4 regions of the Erwinia sp. LJJL01 genome follow, and region 2 is predicted to be linked to each of the others. Evidence: predicted binding sites of a transcription regulator. Region 2 holds the regulator's gene; each other region holds the start of a gene.

What was found. Region 2 encodes sigma-54, which starts transcription at its own class of promoters, with help from an activator protein. Its sites were predicted from a motif close to GTTGGCACANNTTTCGCTNT; they were not measured.
Region 1: glnA (glutamate--ammonia ligase) is a predicted target of sigma-54. The motif match lies at 5,541-5,560, and genes of this name have one in related genera.
Region 3: glnK (P-II family nitrogen regulator) is a predicted target of sigma-54. The motif match lies at 2,074-2,093, and genes of this name have one in related genera.
Region 4: ACLI4M_RS06055 (circularly permuted type 2 ATP-grasp protein) is a predicted target of sigma-54. The motif match lies at 2,714-2,733, and genes of this name have one in related genera.

What each region holds. Positions count from the first base shown of each region.
Region 1 covers NZ_CP178576.1:1,947,367-1,955,247, forward strand. The annotation lists gene hemN (oxygen-independent coproporphyrinogen III oxidase) at 1-1,294, shown strand, start outside; gene glnG (nitrogen regulation protein NR(I)) at 1,369-2,778, opposite strand; gene glnL (nitrogen regulation protein NR(II)) at 2,786-3,835, opposite strand; gene glnA (glutamate--ammonia ligase) at 3,985-5,394, opposite strand; gene typA (ribosome-dependent GTPase TypA) at 5,829-7,652, shown strand; gene yihX (glucose-1-phosphatase) at 7,799-7,881, shown strand, end outside.
Region 2 covers NZ_CP178576.1:1,380,546-1,388,426, forward strand. The annotation lists gene mlaE (lipid asymmetry maintenance ABC transporter permease subunit MlaE) at 1-123, opposite strand, end outside; gene mlaF (phospholipid ABC transporter ATP-binding protein MlaF) at 131-943, opposite strand; gene ACLI4M_RS07240 (calcium/sodium antiporter) at 1,172-2,152, shown strand; gene kdsD (arabinose-5-phosphate isomerase KdsD) at 2,168-3,154, shown strand; gene kdsC (3-deoxy-manno-octulosonate-8-phosphatase KdsC) at 3,172-3,738, shown strand; gene lptC (LPS export ABC transporter periplasmic protein LptC) at 3,735-4,310, shown strand; gene lptA (lipopolysaccharide ABC transporter substrate-binding protein LptA) at 4,282-4,830, shown strand; gene lptB (LPS export ABC transporter ATP-binding protein) at 4,836-5,561, shown strand; gene rpoN (RNA polymerase factor sigma-54) at 5,610-7,043, shown strand; gene hpf (ribosome hibernation promoting factor) at 7,066-7,353, shown strand; gene ptsN (PTS IIA-like nitrogen regulatory protein PtsN) at 7,530-7,881, shown strand, end outside.
Region 3 covers NZ_CP178576.1:3,108,034-3,115,914, forward strand. The annotation lists gene ACLI4M_RS15330 (SmdA family multidrug ABC transporter permease/ATP-binding protein) at 1-118, shown strand, start outside; gene ACLI4M_RS15335 (SmdB family multidrug efflux ABC transporter permease/ATP-binding protein) at 111-1,874, shown strand; gene glnK (P-II family nitrogen regulator) at 2,144-2,482, shown strand; gene amtB (ammonium transporter AmtB) at 2,502-3,803, shown strand; gene tesB (acyl-CoA thioesterase II) at 3,891-4,751, opposite strand; gene ACLI4M_RS15355 (YbaY family lipoprotein) at 4,979-5,536, shown strand; gene ACLI4M_RS15360 (MGMT family protein) at 5,574-5,888, opposite strand; RNA gene ffs (signal recognition particle sRNA small type) at 6,020-6,116, shown strand; gene ACLI4M_RS15370 (HHA domain-containing protein) at 6,181-6,399, opposite strand; gene tomB (Hha toxicity modulator TomB) at 6,428-6,808, opposite strand; gene ACLI4M_RS15380 (hypothetical protein) at 6,952-7,305, opposite strand; gene ACLI4M_RS15385 (hypothetical protein) at 7,593-7,718, shown strand; gene ACLI4M_RS15390 (metal ABC transporter ATP-binding protein) at 7,718-7,881, shown strand, end outside.
Region 4 covers NZ_CP178576.1:1,121,531-1,129,411, forward strand. The annotation lists gene ACLI4M_RS06045 (transglutaminase family protein) at 1-316, opposite strand, end outside; gene ACLI4M_RS06050 (alpha-E domain-containing protein) at 318-1,247, opposite strand; gene ACLI4M_RS06055 (circularly permuted type 2 ATP-grasp protein) at 1,241-2,677, opposite strand; gene ACLI4M_RS06060 (hypothetical protein) at 2,871-3,464, opposite strand; gene ACLI4M_RS06065 (winged helix-turn-helix domain-containing protein) at 3,866-4,759, shown strand; gene ACLI4M_RS06070 (hypothetical protein) at 4,734-5,198, shown strand; gene ACLI4M_RS06075 (hypothetical protein) at 5,185-6,177, opposite strand; gene ACLI4M_RS06080 (YlaC family protein) at 6,368-6,850, shown strand; gene ACLI4M_RS06085 (PLP-dependent aminotransferase family protein) at 6,901-7,881, opposite strand, start outside.

The DNA of each region.
Region 1 (7,881 bases), 570 kb from region 2:
GACCGCGCTGGAATTTAAGCAGGATTACGACGAGCAGGCCTTTCTCCAGGCTGCGGCGCGTTACCCCCAGCGGCCGCTGTCGCTCTATCTGCATATCCCGTTCTGCCACAAGCTGTGCTACTTCTGCGGCTGCAACAAGCAGGTCACACGCCAGCAGCACAAAGCCGATGACTATCTCGATGCGCTGCTGCTGGAGATAGCAGCCCGCGCGCCGCTGTTTTCGCAGCGCACCGTCAGCCAGATGCACTGGGGCGGCGGCACGCCGACCTTTCTTAATAAAGCGCAAATCAGCCGCCTGATGGACTGCCTGCATCAGCACTTCGCTTTCAGCCCACAGGCTGAGATCTCGATAGAGATCGACCCGCGCGAAATTGAGCTGGACGTGCTGGACCACCTGCGCCTCAAAGGCTTTAATCGCCTGAGCATGGGGGTACAGGACTTCAACAAGGAGGTGCAGGAGAAGGTCAATCGCGTGCAGGATGAAGCGATGATCTTCGCCCTGATGGCGCGTGCGCGCCAGCTGGGATTTGCCTCTACCAACATTGACCTGATCTACGGCCTGCCGAAGCAGACGCCGGAGAGTTTTGCCTTCACGCTGCAAAAAGTCGCCGAGCTGAATCCCGACCGCCTCAGCGTGTTCAACTATGCCCACATGCCTGCACTGTTTGCCGCCCAGCGTAAGATCCGCGAGGATGAGCTGCCGGATGCCGCGCAGAAGCTGGAGATCCTGCAGCAAACCATTGCCACGCTCACTTCGCAGGGCTACCAGTTTATCGGCATGGACCACTTTGCCCGCCACGATGATGAGCTGGCGGTGGCGCAGCGCAGCGGCAAACTGCACCGCAACTTCCAGGGATATACCACGCAGGGCGACAGCGACCTGCTGGGCATGGGTGTATCGGCAATCAGTATGATCGGCGACAGCTATGCACAGAATCACAAAGCGCTAAAAGAGTACTACGCGCAGGTTAAGCAGCAGGATACGGCCCTGTGGCGCGGGCTACGGCTGAGTGAGGATGACTGCCTGCGCCGCGATGTAATCAAAAGCCTGATCTGCAACTTCGCGCTGTCGTTTAGTGAGATTGAACAGCGCTACGGCATCGACTTCCGCGACTATTTTGCCGAGGACCTCAGCGCCATGCTGCCGCTGATCGGCGACGGGCTGGTGGAATACCACGCCAACGGGCTTGTAGTGAGCGCTAAGGGACGATTGCTGATTAGGAATATCTGCATGTGCTTCGACCGCTACCTGCGGGAGAAAGCGTCTGGCGCACGATTCTCAAGGGTGATCTGATCGGGCATTAGCCGTGTGGGGGATTGTAGGGGCGGACCCTGTTGTTCGGTCCGCCCGTGTAAGGTGACAGCAGGTTATTCCATTCCCAACTCTTTCAGCTTGCGGGTCAGGGTATTACGCCCCCAGCCGAGCAAACGAGCGGCTTCCTGCTTATGCCCCTGCGTGTGACGCAGCGCGGTGGTCAGCAGCGTGCGCTCCATCTCCGGTTGAGCTTCCGACAGCAGGTTTTGATGACCGGAACGCAGCGCGCGGTCGGCCCACTGTGCCAGCAGCGTGGCCCAGCTGTCCGGCAGCGACTGCACCGGGTTTTCCGGCGTCGAGGTCTCAAACAGTTCCGGCGGCAGATCCTGAATCAACACTTCCTGACCGGCAGCCATCACCGTCAGCCAGCGGCAGGTGTTCTCAAGCTGGCGCACGTTACCGGACCAGTGCAGGCGGGTCAGCGCCGTTTCAGTTTCCGGATGCAGAATTTTCGCCTCCACGCCCAGTTCACGAGCGGCAACCTGCAGGAAGTAACGTGCCAGGCGCGGAATATCTTCACGACGTTCACGCAGCGGCGGCAGGTGTACGCGGATCACGTTCAGGCGGTGGAATAAATCCTCACGGAATTTCCCCTCCTGCACGCGCAGCTCCAGGTTCTGGTGGGTCGCGGCAATAATACGCACGTCCACTTTCACCGGCGCATAGCCGCCCACGCGATAGAACTGACCATCGGCCAGCACGCGCAGCAGACGAGTCTGTACATCCAGCGGCATATCACCGATTTCATCGAGGAACAGCGTGCCGCCGTCGGCCTGCTCAAAACGGCCCTGACGGATCTGATTCGCGCCGGTAAATGCGCCTTTCTCATGGCCAAACAGTTCGGATTCAATCAGATCTTTGGGAATGGCCGCCATATTCAGCGCAATAAACGGCGCCTTGGCGCGCGGGCTGTGGCGGTGCAGGGCATGAGCGACCAGTTCTTTACCCGTACCGGACTCGCCGTTAATCAACACGCTGATCGATGAGCGCGACAGGCGGCCGATAATACGGAACACATCCTGCATCGCCGGGGCTTCACCGATAATATCGGTGGTCGGCCCGCTGACCGGCTGGTTACGCGGCTGCTGCTGCTCCTGATAGTGGCTGATGGCACGCTCAACCAGCGCCACCGCTTCATCGATATCAAACGGTTTAGGCAGGTAGTCAAACGCGCCCTGCTGGTAAGCGCTCACCGCCGCGTCCAGATCGGAGTGCGCGGTCATAATGATCACCGGCAGCATCGGGTGGCGTTGTTTAATCTGCTTCAGTAGCGCCAGTCCGTCCATGCCGGGCATACGAATGTCTGACAGTAATACATCTGGGGTCTTAGTGGCGAGGGCTTCCAGCACCTCGTTCGCGCTGTCAAAAGTCGCGCAGCTCAAACCGGCTCCAGTGAGCGCACGTTCGAGCACCCAGCGGATGGAGCTATCGTCATCGACGATCCAAACTATCCCTCGTTGCATAGAAACCTCACTGGCGAATAGGCAGGTAAACCGAGAATTCAGTATGTCCGGGCCAGCTGTTGAACTCTATTTTTCCCGAATGCTGGTCGATCAGGCTGCGGGCGATGGATAACCCCAGCCCGGTGCCGCCTTCGCGGCCGCTCACCATCGGGTAAAACAGCGTGTCCTGTAGCTGCGCCGGAATGCCTGGGCCGTCATCTTCAATATCGATGCGTGCCACCAGGCGATAGCGCGTACCGTGCAGGGTTAACTGAAACGCCGTGCGGGTACGTAAAGTAATGGTGCCGCCTTCTTCACCCAACGCCTGTAACGCGTTGCGGACGACATTCAAAAGGACTTGTTCTATCTGATCCGGGTCGTGCGGCAGCTCCGGCAGGCTTGGGTCGTAATCACGGATTAACGACACATTGTCCGGCAGCTCCATCGACACCAGATTGACCACGCGTTCAGCGACCTGATGGATGCTCTGGGTGACGTGCATCCCCGGCTGTTGCGGGCCAAGCAGACGGTCAACCAGATTGCGCAGGCGATCGGCCTGTTCAATGATGACCTTGGTATATTCGGTTAACGACGGGTCGGGCAAGGCTTTGGCCAGCAGCTGTGCTGCGCCGCGCAGTCCCCCCAGCGGGTTTTTAATTTCGTGTGCCAGACCGCGGACTAAATCCCGCGCTGCCACCTGTTGTGCATGCTGCAGCTGTTCCTGGCTGAGCCTGCGCTGGTTATCCATCGGAGCCATTTCCAGCAGAATCAAACCTTCGGGCAGACGTTGCGCGGTGAGCGACATAATGTGCGCACGGCTGTCGACCACCAGGGTCACTTCGCTATCGGTAAAGCCCTGTCCGGCATCCAGACTTTCGAGCATCACCTCAATATTCAGGGAAAAATAACCCATCAGTTCCGGCAGGGGCGTACCAAACAGCTTGCGGGAACTCTGTGCCAGCAGTTGCTGAGCCGCAGGGTTGGCGTAATGAACCACCAACGCGTTATCAACCAGTAAAATACTGTTGATCAGTGAATTGAGAATCTGCCCAGCATCGGGCAGCGTGCCAGTTGCCATTACAGCGTTCTCCTGAGTAATTTATCTGCACCAGATTGGTGCATTATAGTCATGCAACCCGGAAATCGTCGTCCTGACGTTGAATTCGTGGAGAAAAAAGCCCATCCGAAGATGGGCTGAAAAGTTTCCACGGCAACAAATAAAACCAATTAAACGCTGTAGTACAGTTCGAACTCAACCGGGTGCGGAGTCATACGAATGCGGTCAATTTCTGCCTTACGCAGTTCGATGTACGCTTCGATGGCATCGTCAGTGAACACGCCACCACGGGTCAGGAACTCGCGGTCTTCGTTCAGTGCAGCCAGAGCTTCGTCCAGAGAACCTGCAACTTTTGGAATCTCAGCTTCTTCTTCCGGTGGCAGGTCGTACAGGTTTTTGTCCATAGCATCGCCAGGGTGGATCTTGTTGATGATGCCGTCCAGGCCAGCCATCAGCAGTGCAGCGAAGCACAGGTATGGGTTAGCCGCTGGATCCGGGAAGCGCGCTTCGATACGACGTGCTTTCGGGCTGGCAACCACAGGGATACGGATAGAAGCAGAACGGTTACGGGCAGAGTAAGCCAGCATAACTGGCGCTTCGTAGCCTGGGACCAGACGCTTGTAAGAGTTGGTAGTCGGGTTCGCCAGGGCGTTGATCGCTTTAGCGTGCTTGATCACACCGCCGATGTAGAACAGTGCCATTTCAGACAGGCCGCCGTATTTGTCGCCAGCGAACAGGTTGGTGCCGCCTTTCGACAGAGACATGTGGCAGTGCATACCAGAACCGTTATCACCGAACATTGGCTTAGGCATGAAGGTCGCGGTTTTGCCGTAGGCGTGAGCGACGTTGTGAACCACATATTTGTAGATCTGAATTTCGTCAGCTTTTTTGGTCATGGTGTTGAAGCGGGTTGCCACTTCGTTCTGACCCGCGGTCGCCACTTCGTGGTGGTGAGCTTCAACCACCAGGCCCATCTGCTCCATGGTCAGACACATAGCAGAGCGGATATCCTGTGATGAGTCGACCGGTGGCACTGGGAAGTAACCGCCTTTCAGACCTGGACGGTGGCCTTTGTTGCCGCCTTCATAGGCTTTACCGGAGTTCCAGTAAGCTTCAACGTCGTCGATAGCGACATGGGAACCGGAAGTGCTGCTGCCGAAACGGATATCGTCAAACAGGAAGAACTCGGGTTCTGGTCCAAACAGCACGGTGTCCGCGATGCCGGAAGAGCGCAGGAAATCTTCAGCGCGTTTAGCGATAGAGCGTGGGTCACGATCGTAGCCCTGCATGGTGCCTGGCTCGAGGATGTCACAACGGATGATCAGAGTGGAATCTTCGAAGAACGGGTCAAGGACAGCGGTGGTTGCGTCAGGCATCAGAACCATGTCTGATTCGTTGATACCTTTCCAGCCACCAATCGAGGAGCCGTCAAACATTTTGCCTTCTTCGAAGAAGTCAGCATTAACCTGATGAGCGGGGATAGTCACGTGCTGCTCTTTACCTTTGGTATCGGTAAAACGCAGATCAACAAATTTGACTTCGTGCTCGTTCATCATCGACAGAACGTGTTCAGCGGACATACTTAACTCTCCTGGATTTGTCATTGTCGTCGTGGTTAGAGATCTTCACGGTGCGCTTTGCGTTTCGCCGCGCTTACTCCGATAATAAAGATCTCTGACAAGCTTACAACCGTTGTGGAAACTGGCATTTTTTGCTTGTTAGAGTAATTGCGAAATCTATGCCAACTTTTTTATTTTCCGAAAAAAGCGCTATGATGCGCCCTCTCGTGAGACGAGGACTGCACCACGATGGAAGTCGCGCACCATTTTGGTGCCATTGGCTGATAAATGGGCACTGTTTTGGTGCAATTTTTCGTCACAGTGCAAGCTTTGCACTGAAAATGGCTATAAAAGCAATCCGAACAGTTATCTTTATATGAAATTTGTGATCCTGTTCAGTCCTTCGATTAATCCGTGTACAATAGCGCGCTATTTCTAATGCCTGAGGCAAAGCTGTGATCGAAAATTTGCGTAACATCGCCATTATTGCCCACGTTGACCATGGTAAAACTACCCTGGTTGATAAGTTGCTACAGCAGTCCGGGACCTTTGATGCCCGCACCGAAGCGACCGAACGCGTAATGGACTCCAACGATTTGGAGAAAGAGCGTGGGATTACCATCCTCGCAAAAAACACCGCCATTAAATGGAACGACTATCGCATCAACATCGTTGATACCCCAGGACACGCCGACTTCGGCGGTGAGGTAGAGCGTGTAATGTCGATGGTTGACTCGGTGCTGCTGGTTGTGGATGCAATGGATGGCCCAATGCCGCAAACCCGCTTCGTGACCAAAAAAGCCTTCGCTAATGGTCTGAAGCCGATCGTGGTAATCAACAAAGTTGACCGCCCTGGCGCACGTCCTGACTGGGTTGTTGATCAGGTCTTTGACCTGTTCGTTAACCTGGATGCGACCGACGAGCAGCTCGACTTCCCGATTATCTATGCTTCAGCCCTGAACGGTATTGCAGGTCTGGATCACGCGGATATGGCGGAAGATATGACCCCGCTGTACGAAGCGATCGTGAAACACGTTTCTCCACCACAGGTTGAGCTGGAAGCCCCGCTGCAGATGCAAATCTCCCAGCTGGACTACAACAACTACCTGGGTGTTATCGGTATCGGCCGCATCAAACGCGGTAAAGTGCGTCCTAACCAGCAGGTTACGATCATCGATAGCGAAGGCAAAACCCGTAACGGTAAAGTCGGTAAAGTGCTGGGCCACATGGGTCTGGAGCGTATCGAATCTGCTGAAGCGGAAGCGGGCGACATCATCGCCATCACCGGTCTGGGCGAGCTGAACATCTCTGACACCATCTGCGACACGCAGAATGTGGAAGCGCTGCCAGCCCTGAGCGTTGATGAACCAACCGTAACCATGTTCTTCTGCGTTAACACCTCTCCGTTCTGCGGTAAAGAAGGTAAGTATGTGACTTCACGTCAGATCCTTGACCGTCTGAACAAGGAGCTGGTGCATAACGTGGCACTGCGTGTTGAAGAAACCCCGGACGCCGACGCCTTCCGCGTTTCAGGCCGTGGTGAACTTCACCTGTCAGTTCTGATCGAAAACATGCGTCGTGAAGGTTTCGAACTGGCGGTATCCCGTCCGAAAGTTATCTTCCGTGAATTCGAAGGCCGCAAGCAGGAGCCATTCGAAAACGTGACCCTCGACATCGAAGAACAGCACCAGGGTTCTGTGATGCAGGCGATGGGTGAGCGTAAAGGCGACATGAAAAACATGGACCCGGATGGCAAAGGCCGTGTGCGTCTTGATTATGTTATTCCAAGCCGTGGCCTGATCGGCTTCCGTAACGAATTCATGACCATGACTTCCGGTACCGGTCTGCTGTACTCCACCTTCAGCCACTACGACGACGTTCGTCCGGGCGAAGTGGGCCAGCGTCAGAACGGCGTGCTGATCTCTAACGGTCAGGGTAAAGCGGTAGCCTTCGCCCTGTTCGGTCTGCAGGACCGCGGCAAGCTGTTCCTCGGTCATGGTGCTGAAGTGTATGAAGGCCAGATCATCGGTATTCACTCACGTTCAAACGACCTGACCGTTAACTGCCTGACCGGTAAGAAGCTGACCAACATGCGTGCTTCCGGTACTGACGAAGCCACCACGCTGGTTCCGGCACAGAAGATGTCCCTTGAGCAGGCGCTTGAGTTCATCGATGATGACGAACTGGTAGAAGTGACTCCACAGTCTGTGCGTATTCGTAAACGTCACCTGACTGAAAACGACCGTAAACGCGCAACCCGCGGTCCTAAAGAAGCGTAATTCTTCTTTAGTCTTGTTATGGGCCGGAGCTCTTCCGGCCCATCGTTTTACCTGCTACTTCCCCGCAGTTTTTCAATTTCCCCTCCTGTTCAGCCTCCCGTTTTACGGCTAGAGTGAATACCTCACCGGAACAAAAGGAGATGGCCATGCTGTATATCTTTGATTTGGGTAACGTCATTGTTGATATTGATTTCAACCGGGTTCTTGGTGTCTGGAGCGATTTAAGCCG
Region 2 (7,881 bases):
AGCGTGCTTACGAAAACGGGGGATGCCAAACAGCGCATGGAACAGCATCAGTCCGGCGCGGCCAAATGAGGCACAGGTATTAATTCCCTGACGCCCTAATGACGCCAGTGCTCTTAGAAACATCAGTCTGTTAACTCCCTGAGCCGACTAAATCTTGCAGGTAATCCCCTGCAGGGAAACGGAAAGGTACCGGGCCATCAGCAATGCCGTCAATAAACTGACGCACGCGGGCATCTTCGTTATCACGCAGTTCAGGGGCTGTACCCTGAGCGATCACTTTCTGATCCGCAATGATATAAGCGTAATCGGCAATGCTCAGCACCTCAGGCACATCGTGCGATACCACGATACAGGTGACGCCCAATGAGTGATTCAGTTCATCGATCAGCTTCACCAGCACGCCCATGGTGATGGGATCCTGGCCCACGAAGGGTTCATCAAACATGATCAAGTCTGGCTCCAGCGCGATAGCACGCGCCAGTGCCGCACGCCGCGCCATCCCGCCGGAGAGTTCAGAAGGCTTGAGATTGGCGGCACCGCGCAGGCCCACCGCTTCCAGCTTCATCATCACAGTGCTATGCAGCAGCGCTTTTGGCAGCTGGGTATGTTCACGCAGCGGCCATGCCACGTTATCAAACACGCTAAGATCGGTGAATAACGCCCCTGACTGGAACAGCATGCTCATTTTTTTACGCGCCTCATACAGGCGTGAGCGCGACAGCGTGGGAATATTTTCGCCGTTAAACCAGATTTCACCGCTGTCCGGAGGGATCTGCCCGCCGATTAAACGCAGTAAAGTGGTTTTGCCTATGCCGGAAGGACCCATTATCGCGGTGACCTTCCCTTTGGGCACCGTAAGCGAGATGTTATCGAAAATCGGCCGGTTGCCACGGGAAAAACTCACGCCCCGCACATCCACCAAATTCGTCTCCGTCTGGCTCATAGTTACCTCATTCCTTATTCTCAGGCGTTAAATTTATCCCCAATGGTAACGTATTACCTATCGGACCGGACACTTTTACAGAAACTTACCGCAATAACGTAGCTAAAGCTGGCATAAGTTTTACTTTTCACTCGCAGACCGTCAAAATCACAGCCATTAAATTTTCTTTGCCTTAACTCTTTAAAGCAAACGGTAACCAACGATTATACCCGATCCAAAGGACACTTCATGCTCGTAGCTACAGCACTATTGATTATCGGTTTAGTCTTACTGGTTTATGGAGCCGATCGTCTGGTGTTTAGCGCCGCAATATTGTGCCGGTCGCTGGGGATTCCACCCTTGATTATAGGCATGACGGTGGTGGGCATTGGCACCTCATTACCGGAGCTGATTGTCTCCTTTTCCGCCGCCACGCACGGGCAGATGGATATCGCTGTTGGCACCGCGATGGGGTCAAATATTACCAATATTTTACTGATCCTTGGCGGCGCCGCGCTGCTGCACCCGCTCACCGTCCACTCCAGACTGGTACGCCGTGAGCTGCCGCTGATGCTGCTGGTGACGCTGCTGTGCGGCGTCATGCTGTTTGATAACGAGCTGAGCCGCAACGATGGTCTGGCGATGATCGCCATTGCCGCTATCTATCTGATGTTTATCATCAAGATTGCTCGCCGCGCCGAACGCGAAAACAGCGACTCGCTCACGCGTGAGCAGCTGGCTGAACTGCCGCGAGATGACGTCGGCAATACTGTCGCCTTTCTGTGGCTGGCAGTGGCGCTGATTGTGCTGCCGATGTCGACACGCATGGTCATCGACAACGCCACGGTGATTGCCGACTATTTCGGCGTCAGCGAACTGGTGATTGGCCTGACGATTATTTCGGTCGGCACCAGCCTGCCGGAGCTGGCAACGGTGATTGCTGGCGCGCTGAAGGGCGAAGATGATATCGCCATCGGCAACCTTATCGGCTCTAACATTTATAATATGGCAATTGTGCTGGGCATTCCGGCACTGATTCACCCAGGCACGCTCGACTCCGCCGCTTTCGCCCGTGATTACTGGGTGATGCTGGGAGTCAGTGCCCTGTTTACACTGATCTGTTTGCAGCGCAGTCGCCGCATTGGTCGGCTGGCAGGCGCGTTGTTGCTGTGCGGATTTATCGTCTGGGTGGGAATGCTGTATCAGTTCCCCTCAGTGACCTTCTGGTAAAAGGACTGGAGAATTATGGCGCATATCACGGCCGATCCCGACTTTGACTTTCAACAGGCCGGGAAAGAGGTTTTACGGATTGAACGTGAAGGGCTGGAACAGCTCGATCGGTACATTAACGACGACTTTAGCCGGGCCTGCGAGCTGATTTATCGCTGCCGTGGCAAAGTCGTGGTGATGGGGATGGGCAAATCCGGTCATATCGGTAAGAAGATGGCGGCGACCTTTGCCAGCACCGGTACGTCAGCATTTTTTGTTCATCCGGCTGAGGCCAGCCACGGCGATCTCGGTATGGTAAGCCCATCCGATGTGGTGATTGCCATTTCCAACTCCGGCGAGTCCTCCGAAATTCTGGCGCTGATCCCGGTGCTAAAACGCCTGCATGTTTCGCTGATCTGCCTCACCAGCCGCCCTGACAGCGCAATGGGACGTGCGGCAGATATCCACCTGTGTGTTAAAGTGCCGCAGGAAGCCTGCCCGCTGGGCCTGGCCCCGACCACCAGCACCACCGCAACCTTAGTGATGGGTGATGCCCTGGCCGTTGCGCTGCTAAAAGCTCGCGGTTTTACCCAGGAAGATTTTGCGCTCTCTCACCCTGGCGGGGCGCTGGGCCGTAAACTGCTGCTGCGCGTTGATGATATCATGCACTCCGGCAGCGAGATGCCGCACGTCAGCCGTGATGCTTCTCTGCGTGATGCCCTACTGGAAATCACCCGTAAAAACATGGGAATGACGGTAATCTGCAATGACTTGATGAAAATCGAAGGCATCTTTACCGACGGTGATTTACGCCGCGTATTCGATATGGGCATTGATATCCAGCATGCCAGTATCGCCAGCGTGATGACGCCAGGTGGCGTGCGCGTGCGCCCGAATACGCTGGCCGTGGATGCGTTAAACCTGATGCAGAATAAAAATATTACCTGCGTAATGGTCGCCGATGGCGATCAGCTGCTCGGCGTGGTTCACATGCATGACATGCTGCGCGCAGGCGTTGTATAAACCAGGAACTGAAAATAATGAGCAATCCAGTAGCCACCATTGAGACCTGTTATGGCGCAGTCAGCCAGCAGGTCATGGCGCAGGCACAGCAAATTAAGCTGTTGATTTGTGACGTTGACGGCGTGATGTCCGACGGGGTGATTTACCAGGGAAATAACGGTGAAGAGCTCAAAGCCTTCAACGTGCGCGATGGTTATGGCATTCGCTGCCTGCTGACCAGCGGCATTGAAGTGGCGATTATTACCGGCCGTAAAGCCAAACTGCTGGAAGATCGCTGCGCCACGCTGGGAATTACCCATCTTTACCAGGGACAGACAGATAAGCTTTTGGCCTTCCGTGAACTTCTGGATACACTATCGCTTCGTGCCGGGCAGGTTGCCTATATTGGTGATGACCTGATCGACTGGCCGGTCATGGCGGAAGTTGGCCTGAGTGTGACCGTGGCCGATGCACACCCTGTTTTATTGCCCCGTGCGGACTACGTGACCCGAATTGCCGGGGGACGCGGTGCCGTGAGGGAAATTTGCGATCTTATTTTGATCGCGCAAGGTAAGTTTGAAGAGGCCAAAGGGCAGTCAGTATGAGCAAAACAAGACGCTGGATAACGCTGATACTGGCGCTGGTCGCCATTGTGCTGATCGGCTGGAACCTGACCGGAAACGACAGCGATAGCAACGCGACCCGGAGTGACGACACGGAACCGACCTATATGAGCGATAATTCTCATACGGTGGTGTACAACCCTGAGGGCGCGCTGAGCTATAAGCTGGTGTCAGACAAGGTCACCTACTTCCAGACCGAAGCGGTGAGCTGGTTTGATAACCCGGTGATGACGACCTACGACGAAAACAAAATTCCAACCTGGTCGGTGCGGGCGGACAAAGCCAAGCTCACTAATGACCGCATGCTTTATCTCTATGGTCATGTGGAAGTGAACAGCCTGACCAAAGACGCTCAGCTTGAGCGGATTAAAACCGATAACGCTCAAATTAACCTGACCACTCAGGATGTCACTTCAGACGATCAGGTTACGCTTTATGGCCGCAGCTTTAACTCTACAGGTATGAAGATGCGTGGGAATTTACGGAAGAAAACTGCCGAGTTGATTGAAAAGGTCAAAACATCTTATGAAATTCAAAATGAACAACAGCCTTAAACTTCTGACGGCATCACTGCTGCTTGCCGCCAGCCTGCCCGCTCTGGCACTGACCGGCGACTCCGAGAAACCGGTTAACGTCGATTCAGAAAACCAGGCGCTGGATATGCAGGGCAACGTGGCTACCTTTACCGGCAAAGTTATCGTCACCCAGGGTTCGATCAAAATCACCGCGGATAAAGTGGTGGTGACCCGTCCGGGCGGCGACAGCAATAAAACCATTGTTGATGCCTATGGTAATCCGGCAACTTTCTACCAGATGCAGGATAACGGCAAGCCGGTGCAGGGCCACGCCCAGAAAATGCATTACGAGCTGGCAAAAGACCTGGTCGAACTGACCGGCAACGCTTATCTGGAACAGCTCGACAGCAACGTGAAAGGTGACAAAATCACCTATCTGGTCAAAGAGCAAAAAATGCAGGCCTTTGGCAGCACCGGCAAACGCGTCACCACCGTGTTAGTGCCGTCGCAGTTGCAGGATAAAGGCACTCAGTCAAACGGTCAGAAAAAGAGTAACTAACTAACATGGCAACCTTAATTGCGGAAAACCTGGCGAAGGCCTACAAAGGCCGTCGCGTGGTTGAAGATGTCAGCCTGGAAGTTAAATCCGGCGAAATCGTCGGCCTGCTGGGCCCGAACGGTGCAGGTAAAACCACCACCTTCTACATGGTGGTGGGGATTGTGCCGCGTGATGCGGGGCGTATCGTGATCGACGATGAAGACATCAGTATTCTGCCACTGCATGCCCGTGCGCGTCGTGGTATTGGCTACCTGCCTCAGGAAGCCTCCATCTTCCGTCGTCTGAGCGTTTACGACAACCTGATGGCCGTCCTGCAGATCCGTGATGACCTGACCAGCGAGCAGCGCGACGACCGCGCGAATGAACTGCTGGCCGAGTTCCACATTGAGCACCTGCGCGACAGCCTGGGTCAGGCGCTTTCCGGTGGTGAACGCCGCCGCGTCGAGATTGCCCGCGCGCTGGCCGCTAACCCGAAGTTTATCCTGCTGGATGAGCCCTTTGCCGGTGTTGACCCGATCTCCGTCATTGATATTAAAAAGATTATTGAGCACCTGCGTGACAGCGGTCTGGGCGTGTTGATCACCGACCATAACGTACGCGAAACGCTGGCAGTCTGCGAACGAGCCTATATCGTCAGCCAGGGGCATCTGATCGCCCATGGCACCCCGGAAGCGATCCTGGCCGATGAGCAAGTTAAGCGCGTCTATTTGGGTGAAGAGTTCAGACTCTGATAAGGTGTTCACATTCGGTAAGATTTCTGGGGAATTAATATTCTGAATATGAAGCAAGGTTTACAACTCAGGCTGAGCCAACAGCTTGCCATGACGCCACAACTGCAGCAGGCCATTCGCCTGCTGCAACTCTCTACGCTTGAACTACAGCAGGAAATTCAGCTGGCGCTGGAAAGTAACCCGTTGCTTGAACAGACCGACATTCACGAAGAAGTTGATACCCGCGAATATCAGGAAACCGAAGCGCTGGATACCCGCGAGGCGCTGGAACAGAAGGACATGCCGGAAGAGCTGCCGCTCGATGCCACCTGGGATGAGATCTACACCGCCGGCACGCCATCCGGTACGGGCACTGACTATCATGATGATGAACTGCCGGTCTATCAGGGTGAAACCACCCAGACGCTGCAGGATTACCTGATGTGGCAGGTTGAACTGACGCCGTTTACCGACACTGACCGCGCGATAGCAACCTCGATTGTTGATGCGGTTGACGATACAGGCTATCTCACCGTGACGCTGGATGAAATCCTCGGCAGCATTGGTGATGACGAGCTGTCGATGGATGAAGTTGAAGCGGTGCTGAAGCGCGTACAGCGTTTTGACCCGGTCGGCGTCTGCGCCCGCGATCTGCGCGATTGCCTGATGGTGCAGCTCTCTCAGTTTCCGACTGATTTTCCACTGCTGAAAGAGGCGCGCTTAATCGTCGGCGAGCACCTGGATCTGCTGGCAAACCACGACTTCCGCAGCCTGATGCGCGTCACCCGCCTGAAGGAAGAGGTGCTGAAAGGGGCGATGCAGTTGATCCAGACCCTCGACCCGCGCCCGGGCCAGTCGATCAACACCCAGGAACCAGAATACGTCATCCCGGATGTACTGGTACGCAAAGCCAGCAATCGCTGGACGGTGGAACTCAACGCCGACAGCGTGCCGCGCCTGAAGATTAACCAGCATTACGCTTCCCTCGGCGCCAGCTCGCGCAGCGACAGCGACACGCAGTTTATTCGCAGCAATCTGCAGGAAGCGAAGTGGCTGATTAAAAGCCTGGAAAGCCGCAACGATACGCTGCTGAAGGTAACGCGCTGTATCGTCGACCAGCAGCAGGCCTTTTTCGAGCAGGGTGAAGAGTTCATGCGTCCGATGGTGTTGGCCGATATTGCCAGCGCCGTAGAAATGCACGAGTCGACTATCTCGCGCGTGACCACGCAGAAATACCTGCACAGCCCGCGCGGCATTTTTGAACTGAAGTATTTTTTCTCCAGCCACGTCAATACCGAGGGCGGTGGCGAAGCCTCCTCCACGGCGATCCGTGCGCTGGTGAAGAAATTAATCTCGGCGGAGAATCCCGCCAAACCGCTCAGCGACAGCAAGCTCACCACCCTTCTTTCCGATCAGGGGATTATGGTGGCCCGGCGCACTGTGGCAAAATACCGAGAGTCTTTATCCATCCCACCATCAAACCAGCGCAAACAGCTGGTCTGAAAGCACTGAGAAGGAAGACACTATGCAGCTCAATATCACTGGACAACACGTTGAAATCACCCAGCCACTGCGTGATTTTTTAACTGAAAAGTTTGCCAAACTGGAACACTACTTTGACCGCATCAATCAGGTCTATATCGTGTTAAAGGTGGAGAAAGTGACACAGATTGCAGATGCCACGCTGCATGTGAACGGTGGGGAGCTGCACGCCACCTCGGAAGATAAAGATATGTACGCGGCGATTGACGGGCTGGTTGATAAGCTCGCCCGCCAGTTAAATAAACATAAAGATAAGCTAAAACAACACTAAACTTCACTGTACATTGATTGTTTTTTCGGCGAACCCAATATCAGTTAAGCCGGAAGCGTTTTCGGCTCGTGTTCCTTCGGGAAGACGAGCCGTTAATCAATACGGCATGTTAATCTCGCGATCCGAATGTCGGGTTCGAGCTATCGCCCTGTGCAAGTGAATACCTAAGTGAAACTATGATGAACAATGATCTGAAACTGGAACTGGGCTCCGTATTGAGCGTTGCGTGTACCCGTAATGGCGTGCACTGTCAGAGCAAAAAACGGGCGCTGGAAATTATCAGCGAGCTGGCAGCGAAGCAGTTAAATCTGCCGCACCAGACAATTTTCGAAGCTATCCTGACGCGTGAGCGTATGGGCAGTACCGGCATTGGCAACGGCATTGCCATCCCGCACGGTAAGCTGGAAGAAGATACGCTGCGCGCCGTTGGGGTGTTTATTCGCCTTGACCAGCCTATCGCGTTTGACGCCATTGATAATCAGCCGGTAGACCTGCTGTTTGCCCTGCTGGTTCCGGCAGATCAGTGCA
Region 3 (7,881 bases), 1.7 Mb from region 2:
CGGCAATCATGAACAGCTCGCCAGCAGCCCGGGCTGGTATCGCGATATGTACCGCTATCAGCAGCTGGAAGCGGCGCTGGATGACGACGAGATCGAACAGGGAGTGCCGCATGGCTAGAGTAACCCATCAGTGGCCGACAATTAAACGGCTGCTCTCCTACGGCAGCCCGTGGCGCAAATCCCTCGGCATGGCCGTAGTGATGCTGTGGATTGCGGCGGCGGCAGAAGTGCTCGGACCGGTGCTGGTCAGCTATTTCATCGACAATATGGTGGCAAAACATCATATGCCGGTCGGGATCGCTGTCGGGCTGGTGGTCAGTTTTCTGCTGCTGCAACTGCTGGCCGCCGGACTGCACTATTGGCAGGCGCTGCTGTTCAACCAGGCCGCCGTTGGCGTTGTCCAGCGCCTGCGCACCGACGTGATGGATGCGGCGCTGCGTCAGCCGCTGAGCGCCTTCGATACCCAGCCGGTAGGCCAGATTATTTCACGCGTCACCAATGACACCGAAGTGGTGCGTGACCTCTACGTCACCGTGGTGGCGACCGTGCTGCGCAGTGCGGCGCTGGTGGGTGCCATGCTGGTGGCGATGTTTAGCCTCGACTGGCGCATGGCGCTGATTGCGATTGCCATCTTCCCGGCGGTGATTGTTGTCATGCTGATCTACCAGCGTTACAGCACGCCGATTGTACGCCGGGTGCGCAGTTATCTGGCGGAGATTAATAACGGCTTCAACGAAGTGATCAACGGCATGAGCGTGATCCAGCAGTTCCGTCAGCAGGCACGCTTTGGCGAACGCATGCGGGATTCCAGCCATTCGCACTATCTGGCGCGCATGCAGACCCTGCGGCTCGACGGCTTCCTGCTGCGGCCGCTGCTCAGCCTGTTTTCCGCGCTGATCCTCTGTGGGCTGATGCTGCTGTTTGGCTTTTCCTCGGTCGGTTCTATCGAGGTCGGCGTGCTCTACGCCTTTATCAACTACCTCGGGCGCTTAAATGAACCGCTGATCGAACTCACCACTCAGCAGTCGATGCTGCAGCAGGCGGTGGTGGCCGGCGAGCGGATTTTCGAACTGATGGATGCACCGCGCCAGCCCTATGGTGAGGATGTTCAGCCGCTGCAAAGCGGCAGTATTGAGATCCGTGACCTGACCTTTGCCTATCGTGAAGGGCGCCCGGTGCTGAGCGATATCAATCTCTCGGTGCCATCGCGTAATTTTGTTGCCCTGGTCGGGCACACCGGCAGCGGCAAAAGCACGCTGGCGAACCTGCTGATGGGCTACTACCCGCTGAGCAAGGGGGAGATCCTGCTGGACGGACGCTCGCTACCGACGCTCAGCCATGCCGCCCTGCGCGACAGCGTGGCGATGGTACAGCAGGATCCGGTGGTGCTGGCCGATACCTTCTTTGCCAACGTCACCTTAGGAAGGGATGTCAGTGAGGATGCGGTATGGCAGGCGCTGGAAACGGTGCAGCTGGCCGGGCTGGCGCGTGAAATGAGCGATGGCATTTATACCCGGCTGGGGGAGCAGGGTAATAACCTCTCCGTCGGTCAGAAGCAGCTGCTGGCGATGGCGCGCGTGCTGGTTGCCACGCCGCAGATCCTGATTCTGGATGAGGCCACTGCGAACATCGACTCCGGTACCGAGCAGGCGATTCAGAAGGCGCTGCGCGCCGTGCGCGAACGTACCACGCTGGTGGTGATTGCGCACCGCCTCTCAACCATCACCGAAGCCGATACCATTATGGTGTTGCACCGTGGGCAGGCAGTCGAGCGCGGCAGCCATCAGCAACTGCTGGCCGCACGCGGGCGCTACTGGCAAATGTACCAGCTACAGCTGGCAGGTGAAGAGCTGGCTGCGGCGGAAAATCAGTAATCTGCGCCGCTGCGCTGCACCAAATGCAGGCGAATAACGGCCTGCATCCCCTCCAATGCACTGCACTAACGCACAACGCACCGTAATGGTGCGTTTTTTTTGTGCTCAATCCCGTACCGTGATTTTCCCGGCGATCTTCCTCCCAGTCGCGACTCAGACCAGCACTGACTAATCGTCTGAAAAATTCAGATTTTTGAACTATGGCACAGCGTTTGCTTAATAGATTTCGTGTCGGCAAAACAACCGTTTTTATACCTGGAGGGGATCGTATGAAGCTGGTTACCGTGGTAATCAAACCGTTCAAACTGGAAGACGTGCGTGAAGCGCTGTCGTCTATCGGCATTCAGGGCCTGACTGTGACTGAAGTCAAAGGCTTTGGCCGCCAGAAAGGGCATGCAGAATTGTATCGCGGTGCTGAATACAGCGTGAACTTCCTGCCAAAAGTAAAAATCGATATTGCGATTGCAGATGACCAGCTGGATGAAGTGGTTGATGTGATTAGCAAAGCCGCTTATACCGGCAAAATTGGTGACGGGAAGATCTTCGTTGCAGAATTGCAGCGTGTCATCCGTATTCGCACCGGTGAAACTGACGAAGCAGCACTGTAATTCGGGGCTAAGAATTGTGATGGGATGGGATAAAATGAAAAAACTCGCTAAGTTTGGCCTCGCCGGCGTGACTCTTTTACCGTCGCTGGCCATGGCAGCCGCGCCTGCGGTAGCTGATAAAGCCGATAACGCTTTTATGATGATCTGCACCGCGCTGGTGCTGTTTATGACGATCCCGGGTATTGCGCTGTTCTACGGCGGCCTGATCCGCGCCAAGAACGTGCTGTCGATGCTGACCCAGGTCGCGATGACCTTCGCGATGGTATGCGTACTGTGGATGGTTTACGGTTACTCGCTGGCCTTCAGCGAAGGTAACGCCTTCTTTGGTAGCTTTAACTGGGCGATGCTGAAAAATATCGCACCGACCGCGCTGATGGGCTCTTTCTATCAGTATATCCACGTCGCGTTCCAGGCCTCCTTCGCCTGTATCACCGTGGGTCTGATCGTCGGCGCTATTGCTGAACGTATCCGCTTCTCTGCGGTGCTGATCTTCGTGGTTATCTGGCTGACCTTTGCCTACCTGCCTATCGCACATATGGTATGGGCGGGCGGTTTCCTGGCTCAGGATGGCGCGCTGGACTTCGCGGGCGGTACCGTTGTCCACATCAACGCCGCCGTTGCTGGCCTGGTGGGGGCTTACCTGGTGGGTAAACGTGCCGGTTTCGGTAAAGAATCGTTCAAACCGCACAACCTGCCGATGGTGTTTACCGGTACTGCGATTCTGTACTTCGGCTGGTTCGGCTTCAACGCCGGCTCTGCCAGTGCGGCTAACGAAATCGCCGGTCTGGCCTTCCTCAACACCGTGATCGCCACGGCGGGGGCAATGCTGACCTGGACCTTCGGTGAGTGGGCGCTGCGCGGCAAACCTTCTCTGCTGGGCGTGAGCTCAGGTGTGATTGCCGGTCTGGTCGCTATTACCCCAGCCTGCGGTTACGTGGGGGTGGGTGGTGCGCTGATCATCGGCCTTGTCGGTGGGCTTGCAGGCCTGTGGGGCGTGACGTCACTGAAAAAATGGCTGCGCGTTGATGACCCTTGTGACGTATTCGGCGTGCACGGCGTGTGCGGCATCGTTGGCTGCATTATGACCGGCATCTTTGCCTCCTCTTCACTGGGTGGCGTGGGTTATGCAGAGGGCGTAACCATGGGCCATCAGGTCTGGGTACAGCTGTTCAGCGTCGGCCTGACCATTGTCTGGACTGCTGTTGTTGCCTTCATCGGATTTAAAGTGGCGGATATGATTGTTGGCCTGCGTGTACCGGAAGATCAGGAGCGTGAAGGTCTGGACGTCAACAGCCACGGCGAGAATGCTTACAACAACTAAGCTGAAGCTGACACTGATAAGAAAAGTAGTGCGCTAAAAACAATGACAAAGCGGGCCATTTCAGGCCCGCTTTTTTATGGCTGATGATTAAGAACGCTGACGGATCACCCCTTCCTGCACCGTTGAGGCAACCAGGACGCCCTGCTGGTTCCAGAATTCACCGCGCACAAATCCACGCGCGCTGGAGGCTGAGGTACTCTCCACGCTGTAAAGTAACCAGTCATTGAGATCGAAAGGGCGGTGGAACCACATGGAGTGGTCAATCGTCGCCACCTGCATGCCCGGCTCCAGGAAGCCTTTACCGTGCGGCTGTAGCGAAACCGGCAGGAAGTTGAAATCGGAAGCATAGCCGAGCAGATACTGATGAATACGCTTGTCAGCCGGCATGATGCCGTTCGCGCGCAGCCAGGTATAGCGCACCGGGTTGCTGGTATGGCCCTTTAACGGGTTATGAAACTCCACCGGACGGATTTCAAAAGGCTTCTCCGCGAGGAACTTATCGCGCGCCTTTTCTGGAATATACTGCGCCAGCTGCTGGGCAATCTGCCGCTCGGACGGCAGAGAATCCGGGCCGACAACCTGCGGCATGGTTTTCTGATGCTCGAAACCGGTTTCCGGGCCCTGGAAAGAGGCGGTCATGTAAAAGATCGGTTTACCGTTCTGTACGGCTTTTACCCGGCGGGCGCTAAAGCTCTGGCCGTCGCGCAGGTTCTCCACGTCGTAGATAATCGCTTTCTGGCTGTCGCCCGGGCGCAGAAAGTAGCTGTGAAACGAATGGATAATGCGTTCCTGTGGCACCGTCTGTTTTGCGGCATACAGCGCCTGGCCCACCACCTGGCCACCAAATACCTGGCGTAGCCCCAGATCTTCACTCTGCCCGCGAAACAGCCCCTCTTCCAGGGTTTCCAGATCCAGCAGATTCAGTAAATTTTGCAGCGCCTGGCTCATAAAACGCATCCTCAGTAATATTTCAGCCCTCAGTTTGCGAAATCCGACCAGTTACCGTCAATGACTGTTTTTGCAATCTGTGGCGCCAGGGGGAAATGCGCAAAAATCGGCGCTTCCAGGAAAAAATCAGTAAGTTGTGCCAGAATTAAGCTTACGCAGGCAGGAAAGCTCTGCCTCTTCGCGGTAATTTGGCTGTCGTAATCATTCATTGGAAGGAGAAGTTATCAATGAAAATCTGGCATGTATTAAGTGGCGCGGCTCTGGCTGTGGTAATTACAGGGTGTGCTGACAAAAGCAAAGATGTGCCGACCCCAACGCTGGGATCGCAGGTAGAAGGTCAGCAGGGGGTGATTAGGCAACCGAACGTGAGCGGGACCGTGTGGATCCGTCAGAAAGTGGCGCTGCCACCGGATGCGGTGCTGACCGTGACGCTGTCCGATGCTTCGCTGGCTGATGCACCGTCTAAAGTGCTGGCGCAGCGCGTGGTGCGCACGGAAGGTAAGCAGGCGCCGTTCCAGTTTACCCTGCCGTTTAACCCGGCGGATATCCAGCCAAAAGCACGCATTCTGCTGAGTGCGGCGGTCAGCGTGGATGGCAAACTGATGTTTATCACCGATACGGTGAAACAGGTGGTCACCACGGGCGGAACGCGTCAGGACCTGACGCTGGTGCCTGTCCCTGAAATGGCGATGCCAACCACCAGTGGGGCACCAGCAACCGTGCCTTCCACTTCGCCTACCCTGGTTACGCCATCAGGCGCCGTTCCTGCGCCAACGTCGATGTAACGTTTGTCGGGCGCGGCATCCGCGCCCGACAATTGCATTACCAGTGCCAGCGATACTTCACCAGGTCGATTTTCCCCTCGCGCGATACCTCAATCCCTTCCGCCTGCAGTGCTTTACGCTGTCTGCTGAGATCGTCACCCGTCAGCGAAATTTCACCTTTACGATTAATCACCCGGTGCCACGGCAGTTTGCTGCCTTCAGGCAGGCGCTTCAGTACGCCGCCAACCTGACGCGCCGCGCGCGATGAACCGGCCAGCCGGGCCACTTCGCCATAGGTGGTGACGCTGCCATAAGGGATCGCGGCAACGATTTGATAAATACGCTGTTGAAAACTGTCCTGTTCGATGGTCATAAGCCTATAGCGAGGAAATAATCTGCAGATCGTGCAAGAAACCAACGGTCACCAGGGGGCGGCTTGCAATTGCCGGGGGCATCATTGATAATGCCTGCGCTCTGGTTACCCAGGGCACTCAATGGGGGCCCGGTTGGTTCTCCCGCAATGCTAATTTGTGAACTCGGTCAGGTCCGGAAGGAAGCAGCCGTAACAGATGACGCGTGTGCCGGGATGTAGCTGGCAGGGCCCCCACCCAATTCTGCCTCACCAGCCCTCACGACTTCATTCATTGCAAATCACACATCATTAGTTAGCGAACAAACTTCCATACTGCAACGGGCACTTTGTCATAAAGCTTATTCATTGTCAGTTCGGCCAGACGATGATCGGCAGCGGAATAGAATACAGCCAGTTCATCATCAGATAATTCGTACTTGTTCTTTTCGATGACGCGCTCAAGCGTGTCGATGGAACGACAGCGTCTGAGGCGCATCAGATAATCAGTTTTTGTTAAAAGTTTGTCTGTCATTATTAAACCGTAAATGAGTAATGGGTTGCTAAAACGAATGGCTGGCCTGTGTCAGGCTTGTTGCACATTCCTCTGCAAAAATGTTGAACAGTCGTTTGGCGGATTTCTGCCAGCGTTGTAAGTCCTGAACATTAATGCCGTAATTGCTGAACAGCATAAAGGTGTCATCCAGGTATTCATCAATCTGACTTATCAGATCGCTGTCCTCGATGTGCTTAATTTTGTAATTCATGGTGAATGCTGCAATATGCTCGATCAGGTCGTTAAGCTGCAGATTGGCAGCAGAGGTAGGATCGTTAACCCAGCCGTGGTGGCTGTCGCCTAACGTAGCCAGGCTTTCATCGTACAGGTTTTCACACAAAAATTTCAGCTGGGCAATATCATGCCTTCTCGGTGAGTATTCGTCCATCTTTTTCCCCTCCTAAGCTTGCGAAACAGGCCATTAAACCGCACTTTAAACATGGGTGCCAGGAAGTGATAATTACTATGCTATGTAACATCTAAACAAAATATAACTTATTTAAAATAACCTGCCGCTCGACTGACCAAATATTACAATTCATCGGACATGTTGTGGCGATCGTTATCAATGAAATCAAACACCAGCGCATCAGGAGTAAGGGTAAAATTGACCGACTGATGGGTTGTTTCACTCGCATCAATATCCAGACAGGCATTGAATACGTTCCAGCGGAAGCTGTAGTTCATTTTATAACGTGATTGTTGCAAATATTCCAGGGAAATAATTTTCAGACTTTCGGGAACATATCGCGCATTTTGTGAATACCATTCCAATGAACCAATCAGGTCATCTTCTATTTTGGGAATTATCTGTTGGATCTCATGCATTAATTCTAGTGGTTCAATGTTAGTTTGACGATATTTTAATGGTAAAGTTTTGCGCATTTTTCCCTCTCAGAGTTAAATTTTGCTTATCAGCTTAATTGCTGTAGCCGAGTGGATAAGCCAGGTTATAAATTTAGTGTAGCCTATATTGATGATTTAACAGTTAATTATTTTACTCGCACCGGCATGCTTCCGCATAAAACCATCACCATGTTGAGTTTTTTTTATATAAAAAACGCTTCAGCCATCCGGCTCCAACGTAATAATTAGATACATTTTAATGATATCCGTCCTGCCTCCATCCACGCTACCTTATTGTTATGTTATAACATTTAAGTGGCTTTTTAATGAACACCTCTCCGGCTTTTATTCGCATCGGCACCTTGCTCAGCTGCCCGGCATGGCTGCGTATGGTGCTGACCTTACACCTGGTCGGCGCGCTGGCGGCGCTCACCTGGTGGGCGGCACTCTGATGATCGTACTTAATCAGCTGGTGGTTGGCTATCAGCATCGTGCGGTGACGCCGCAGTTAAACGGTGAGTTTGCACGCGGCAGCATGACGGCCCTCGTGGGGGCAAATGGCTGCGGAAAATCAACGCTGCTGAAGACGCTGTGCGGGATGTTGCCCCCGGTCAG
Region 4 (7,881 bases), 260 kb from region 2:
TCAGCGGCGTGATACGCAGGAACACCAGCGGCGACAGCACGCAGTCCGGATCCGGCGAGCTGTCCTCTTCATCAAGAATATCGACCACGCCGCGCGCGGCGATCTCTATCTCCTGATGCGGGCGGTCAAGCGTCAGTACGTGCATCACATTGCCCCAGGCATCGGTGGTGCAGATCGCCTGCTCCGGCAGGAGGAGATCCCACGAGATAATGTGCTGATGGACAGAGTCCTGCGGCGTCAGGCGCAGATACTGCGTGCTCTGGCGCACCAGACTCTGGTAGCTGAAACAGGTTTTATGCTCAATATTCAGCTTCATGTTATTTCGCCTCCAGATAGGTTTGGTGAATGCTGTCGGCAATCGCCGCCAGCTCTGCCAGAAAACGTTGCAGCCAGGCGTGCAGCCCGTCCGTCATCAGAGATTCCCAGCTACTAAAGCGCAGCTGCGCATGCAGCACCGTGAGCAGGTAACGCGGACGATCTTCACCGCTGCTGCCGATCAGATTGAGCTGATTCGCGATCTCTTCGACGCAGGATCGCAGCGATCGCGGGCTCTCTTCGCGCAGGATCAACATCTCATTGACGTTATCCGCCGCCATCTGCTGTTTGTAGATAGTGTGATAAGCCTCGCGCGCCGAGACCGAGCGCAGCAGGGTATCCAGCCGGTAATACTCACGCACCGTGTCGTCATCTTCATCGGTCAGATGCTGGTAGACGTCGAGCAGCCTGGCGGTGCAGTCGGCGCGCTCCAGCAGCGTGCCGAGGCGAATAAAGCTCATCGCATCGCCGCGCATCAGGGTGCCGAACATGGCGCCACGGAACAGGTGTGAGCGCTCTTTCACCCAGTCGAAGAAGGCATCCGCCCCACCGTTGCTAACGCCGTTGCGCCGCAGCTTGCGCAGTTCGATCCAGCTGGAGTTGATGCTCTCCCACACTTCCGATGAGAGGCTGCCGCGCACCGCATGCGCGTTATTCCACGCCGCCTGCCAGCAGTTATAGATGCTGCCGGGATTGCGCTCGTCGAGGGCAAAAAAGTTGAACAGCTCCGGCATCGCCAGCCGATCGTTGACTGACCAGTACAGGTCACTGGTGTTGGTGAGGTTCAGCGGGACGCGCAGCTCATTGTTGTGGCTGCCGCGCACCGGCATCAGGGAGAGCCGATTGGTGACGTCGAGCACCCTGGCAATATTTTCCGCGCGCTCTAAATAGCGCGCCATCCAGTACAGGCCACTGGCCGTGCGGCTTAGCATGCGTCATCCTCCAGAACCCAGGTGTCCTTGGTCCCACCGCCCTGCGAGGAGTTAACCACCAGCGAGCCTTCGTTCAGCGCCACGCGGGTCAGCCCACCGGGCACCAGCCGAATATCGGCGCCGCTGAGGGCAAACGGACGCAGGTCAATATGGCGCGGGGCCAGCCCCTGTTCGACAAAGGTCGGGCAGGTAGAGAGCGCCAGCGTATTCTGTGCAATATAGTTCTGCGGTTTGGCTTTCAGCAGCGCGCGGAACTCCTCCAACTGCTGTTTACTGGCAACGGGGCCGATCAGCATACCGTAGCCGCCGGCACCGTGGACCTCTTTCACCACCAGCTGCTCAAGGTTTGCCAGCACCCACGACAGATCCTCCGGGCGGCGGCATTGCCAGGTCGGCACATTGTTGAGGATCGGATCTTCGTTAAGGTAGTAGCGGATCATCTCCGGCACGTAAGGGTAGATCGACTTGTCGTCCGCCACCCCGGTGCCGATAGCATTTGCCAGCACCACGTTGCCGGAACGGTACACCGACAGCAGGCCCGGCACGCCAAGCATTGAGTCCGGGCGGAACGCCAGCGGGTCGAGGAAGGCATCGTCGACGCGGCGATAAATCACATCGATTTTGCACGGCCCGGCGGTGGTACGCATCAGCACTGCGCCATCTTTAACAAACAGATCGGCGCTCTCAACCAGTTCCACCCCCATCTGCTGGGCAAGGAAGCTATGTTCAAAGTAGGCGCTGTTAAAGCGCCCGGGGGTTAAAACCACCACCACCGGGTCGTTAACCGGGGAACTTTCTCGCAGGGTTTGCAGCAGCAGCGACGGGTAGCGCTCAACCGGGGCAATACGCTGGTCGGCGAACAGCTCCGGGTAGAGGCGCATCATCATCTTGCGGTTCTCCAGCATGTAGGAGACGCCGGACGGGGTGCGCAGGTTATCTTCCAGCACGTAATATTCGCCGTCGTTGTTGCGCACCATATCGACGCCGATAATGTGGGCATACAGGTCGCGGTGCAGGTTGATGCCCTGCATGCAGGGCTGATACTGATCGTTGACCAGCACCTGCTCGGCGGGAATCAGGCCCGCTTTGAGGATATGCTGCTGGTGATAGATATCATGCAGAAAAGCGTTCAGGGCCTGCACGCGCTGGCGGATGCCTTTATCCAGCATCGCCCATTCACTGGCCGGAATAATGCGCGGAACGCTGTCGAAGGGGATCAGCCGTTCGGCTCCGCCGTCTTCACCATAAACGTTAAAGGTGATCCCAAGGCGGTGAAACAGCAGTTCCGCCTCTTCGCGCTTGCGCGCAATCGCCTGCTGGTCGGCCTGCTGTAGCCATTGCCAGTATTCCCGGTAGTGCCGACGATAGTGTCCATCGCTCAGCAACATTTCATCATAAAAGTGTGACGCTATTTCATAGCTTTGATTCATGATTTCCCTACCGCTGTCTGTGAACCTGTGATGAGATCTGCACAAAGTGTGCCAGAGTCAGGCGTGGCGTCCTGAGCCGCACGGCATGCGGATCGACAACAGGCGAAAGCTTTTCCTGGCAACTGGGGAAGCGAAACGCGGCGGCAGACTGCACCAATAAAGTGCAGCCCGCTGCGCTAAAGAAGAGGTGAAACTATTGTGCGGCCAGCGGGTGCCAGACTTCGGTCAGTGCGCCTACCCCACCGGTGATCGGGTCGGCTTGCGGCATCACCACGCGTTTTATTTCAAGCATAGACTGTTCCATTAAGGCCTGCTCGTCACGCAGCGTCCGCGGTACAACGCCTGGGGGATACGCCCCCACCGCGAGGAAATCATCGCTGGCGGCGATCTGCTGGTGCCCTACCCCGGCCGGGATCAACACCGCATCCCCGGCGTACACCGTGACCATTCTTCCGCTCTCGCCGCCAAACAGGATCTCGGCCCAGCCGCAGGTAATCCCCAGCAGTTCATGGGTGTTCGGGTGATAATGGGTGTAGGGGAAAACCGGCGCTTGCCAGCTGACCGGCCAGCCGTGCGCGGCAAACTCGGCTTTAAACCACGCGCTCATATCCTCGTCGGTTTCATCAGGAATGACCTGCGGATAAATGATCAGCGGCAAAGGATTATTGGGGACGCCCTGGGAAGGTTGCGACAGCATCAGATGTCGCGGGTTGGTGGATGCGCCCGCAGCAAAAGTTCCGGCAGCAAACGACATCAGCAACATCACACTGCGAGAGTCAGACAGCATAACAGGCTCCTGTGGCTTCAAAAACGGTGTTGAATGATTGTTAAATTAAGTGTGGCACCGTTTAGCCAGCTTGCAATGTTTCCTGCACGCGAGAGATCACATAACACATTAATTTAATTGGACATAAGCCAAATTCATGCTGTTGTCATACCCGCACAATAACTTTCACTTTTTTACCACTGCCTGTGATAAAATTAAATATTGCTCAGTGACACTATCACTATTAACAATCATCATCACTGGCAATTATTTTTTACAAACGCTCATTTACTGATATTTCCAGAAATATCGAATTATCAGTTAATATGGATTTTGCCCTCGCATAATAAAGATCCTGGCCATGATAATATCCAGGACGCTTTATCCGGCGGTCACATGGACAACTCTGATACAAGATCACTATGACTCCTTATTGTATTATCCATCACTGGTATGTCGACTTCTCGGTCGGGACGCTTACCCACAAAAATACGGGTGAGCAACGGCGTCTGGGCGAGTTTCAGGTCAGGCTCCTGCAGGTGCTGGCAGAGCACGCCGGAGAAATACTGTCACGCGATGAGCTGAATCAGCTGGTGTGGGAAAGGCGCGTTATTGGCAATAACAGTTTACCTAATGCGATTCATGCCCTGCGCGTGGCGCTGGAAGATGACGGTAAACAGCAAAAGATTATTAAAACCATTCCTAAAAAGGGCTACATCCTCGAAAAGGAATATTGTCAGTTCGTCCCGGTACCTGAACTGGATGACGTTGAAGAGAACCCCTTTTTCAACCGGCTACCCACGCAAAGCATCGCCCCTGAAGCCCCCGCCACCGACAGCCAGCTGCTGGACAACCCGCCAGCTGTGGTCACCAGCGATCGGGCATCCTTCTGGCGCTGGCTGGTACCGATGCAGGCGCTCGTGCTGCTGGTGATTCTGGCATGGATTGTCTGGCCGTACGTTACGCCACCGGCACAGCAGTTAAAGAGGAATGACGCGACGGTTTACAGCAACATTCGCTTGCAGGAGCTGGTGACCAGAGGGGAGCCTTCCGCCGGCATTGAGCTGAACAAGCAGCTTGGTCCCACCCTGTTTATGCTGAATCAACATCTGAAAAATCAGGATGTGACCATGGACGTGGTGTATGCCTTTGACGGCACGTCGCTAAATTACACGCTGACGCTTAAAAACGCCTGCGGGCAAAAACAGCTGGCGATGAAAGTACTGAACTGGCGTACCAACAGCAATGTGCTGAGCGCGCTGATCTACCGGGAAACTGAGAGAAAATTTAATGAAATGGCGAACTGCGTCAATTAGTTTACTGCTGGTCAGCGCAGCGCTACTGCTGGGCGCGCTGCTGATGAAGCCCCTGCAGGGCAGCAGCAGCGCTGAATTTGTGCCAGCGCTAAACCGGGAAGATGTGCAGCTGGGTTATTACGACCTGCTGTCGCGCCAGCGTGAGCTGTACGATCCGCACTTCGCGCAGCATGAGGGTAAAACCACTCTGATGCTCACCAGCCCGGATGACAGCCAGTTTATGATTAAGGTCAATTTGCAGCAGCTGGCCAGCGGTCCTGAGGGTATGACCTTCATTTATCAGCCCCTCTACTATGCTGATACGGGCGAAGCGCGGATCATCAAGAGTATTCTCGGCCCCGGTGGGCAAAACCGGGTGCAGTTTAACGACCTGCGCTTCAGCGACCGCCGCCTGATTGTCTTCCCATCAGGACAGATTTTAAACGTTACGGCAGGTTAAAGCGCGCCTGCCAGTTTGCCAGTGTATTAGGCAGCGTTTTTTTGTCCTGCTCGGTGGTGACATAGTGCTGGCTGACCTTGTTGCCCGCTTCAGGATCGACGCGTAGCGCCCAGATTTTCCCCTGCGGGGTGGTCATGATCATCGCCGCCTGACGGTCAGCCCGACCTTTCATCCACATCGTCACCACTCTGGCACCCAGATCGTCGAGGTCCTTTTCGTGATTAAAGGCGGTGGCGGTATCAACATACTTCTGATAATCCTTACCGACCAGCTGACGAAATTTCTCATCGGTCTGCTGGTCGGGCAGGATGCCAAGGCTCAGTAACGTGGCGGACGGGCGCGGATCGTGGTCACTTTTCACATAATCGCCATCGATGGTCATTCCTCCCGGCATCAGCAGCTTGCAGCTGTTCTTGCTGTCGCTGCGCACCTTGATTTTGCCATCGTGTAGGGGGATCAGCACAACGGTACAATCGCCGCCCCAGGCAATGCTATCGGTGAATCCTACCCCGGAATAGAGGCGCACATCGCCGCGTAACGCGCTCTCATAGACGCCCGCCTGAACGCTGGCATCCATGCGAAACTCCCAGCCGGAGAGTTTACCGATCAGCAATTTTCCACTATTGCCATGAGCGGCCGATGCGTTCCACCAGGTCCCCTGCCAGTCAAAATCCTGGCCGGTGCCGTGCAGAACCCCCAGCATATACAGGTAGGCTCCGCGCAGGCAGCCCTCGCTGCTGCAGGCATCAGGTGCATGGTGCATGGGGGCAATCAGTTGCTGCGCATGCTGCGGGTCCTGCTTCACCTGAGTGTAAAAATCCTCGTTATAAACACTGTCGAGCCACAACAGTTGCGGGCTGCTGCATACCGTCTGGTCGGCAGTTCCTTTTATACGCGTGCAGTCGTAGGCACTCGCGGGTACAGCCCAAACCATGGCGAGTGTGAAAAAGGTAAGGATAAAGATCTTTTTAAACATCATGTTATAACCCATTGTTCCATCATCCGTAGACCTGATGCTGCGGGGCCAGGATTCTACACGCAAATCAGCCAGCAGGCTACATTATAACCAGCCAACTGTTATAGCTTAATAGCAGTAAACTGTGTCTGCTGCTATGGGTTAAGAGATGTTTTAATTGCACTCTGCCAGGACTTTTACCCTGAGGTACATGATGGAAGAAGTAAAACAGATACTGCTGCGCGAGATCGACAGTTTGAACCGTGCAGAGCAGCGTGATAACAAGCCGCGCTTCAGCTTTCAGTTTTTGAAAAAGCATCCCGGCCTGTGGGCCTCAATGTATGGCTGCTACGTGCTGACCGTGGCGCTGATTTTTACCACCGATTTTCTCGGCTGGCCCGCCTTCTGGGGCGCGACCATTTTTATCCTGCTGATGAGCGGCCTGATGCTGATGGATGTGAATCCGAAGTACCGCTTTGAAGATATCGACGCGCTAGACCTGCGCGTCTGCTACAACGGTGAATGGTATTACGTGCGTACTCTGTCAGACCAGGCGGTGAGCGATATCCTGCACAGCGAAAACGTGCCGGATAAGGTGAAACAGGGGATTAATAAGCTGCTATCCCTGAAGGGTGAAGTCGACTTTTACGACGTATTCCACCTGACCTGGGGCCATCAAAGCGCGGCAGCGGTGTAAATGTACTGCTCCGAAGGGGCGTGGCATGCCGCGCCCGCGGATGGCTTTGCCTACAGCAGATCGGCGATCAGTTCGCCGAGGGTTTGGACTGCTGCTTCCTGCGCCCCATTCCACCAGGCCGTGTTGAAACGGAAATAGTTGGCGTACTGCTCGCTGGAGGAGAACATCTTCCCCGGCGCGATGCTTATCTTCTGCTGCAGCGCGCGATAATAGAGATCGGTGGTGTTGACCTGCTTCGGCAGCTCTATCCACAGAAAGTAGCCGCCGCGCGAATCATTAATCTGCGCCCCCGCCGGCAGATAGCGTTTCAGCGCCTGGCGCGCCAGGTTTTTGCGCTGTTCCAGTATCTGGCGCAGCCCGCGCAGATGGCGGTCATAGCTGTGGGTGCCAAGATAGGTGGCGAGCGCCTGCTGCATTGGGGCACTGGTGGAGAGCGTGCTCATCAGCTGTAAGCGCTGAATACGCTGCGCGTGCTGGCCAGCCGCCACCCAGCCAACGCGAAATCCAGCCACCAGATTCTTCGAAAACGACGAGCAGTGCAGCACGTTATTTTGTCGATCAAAGGCCTTGGCCGGCAGCGGCTTTTCACGCCCGCTATAGAGTTCGCTGTAGACATCATCCTCAATCAGCACCACGTTGTGCTGCGCCAGCAGTTCAACCAGCTGCTGTTTCTTCTCGCGGCTCAGCGTGCAGCCCACCGGGTTCTGCTGGCTGGTCATCATCCACAGCGCTTTGATCGGCCAGCGCTGAAGCGCGCGGCTCAGCTCATCCAGGTCGATCCCGCTTTGCGGATCGGTGGCAATTGCCACGCTTTTCAGCTTCAGGCGTTCTATAGCCTGCAGCGCACCGTAAAATGACGGGTTTTCAATCGCCACCCAGTCGCCCGGTTCGGTCACTGCCTGCAGGCTGAGATTGAGTGCTTCCATCGCGCCATTGGTGATGACGATCTCATCCGGCGAAACCTGTATCCCCTGCAGGGCATAGCGCTGCGCCAGCATTTTGCGCAGCGCTTCATTACCGGGCGGCAGGTT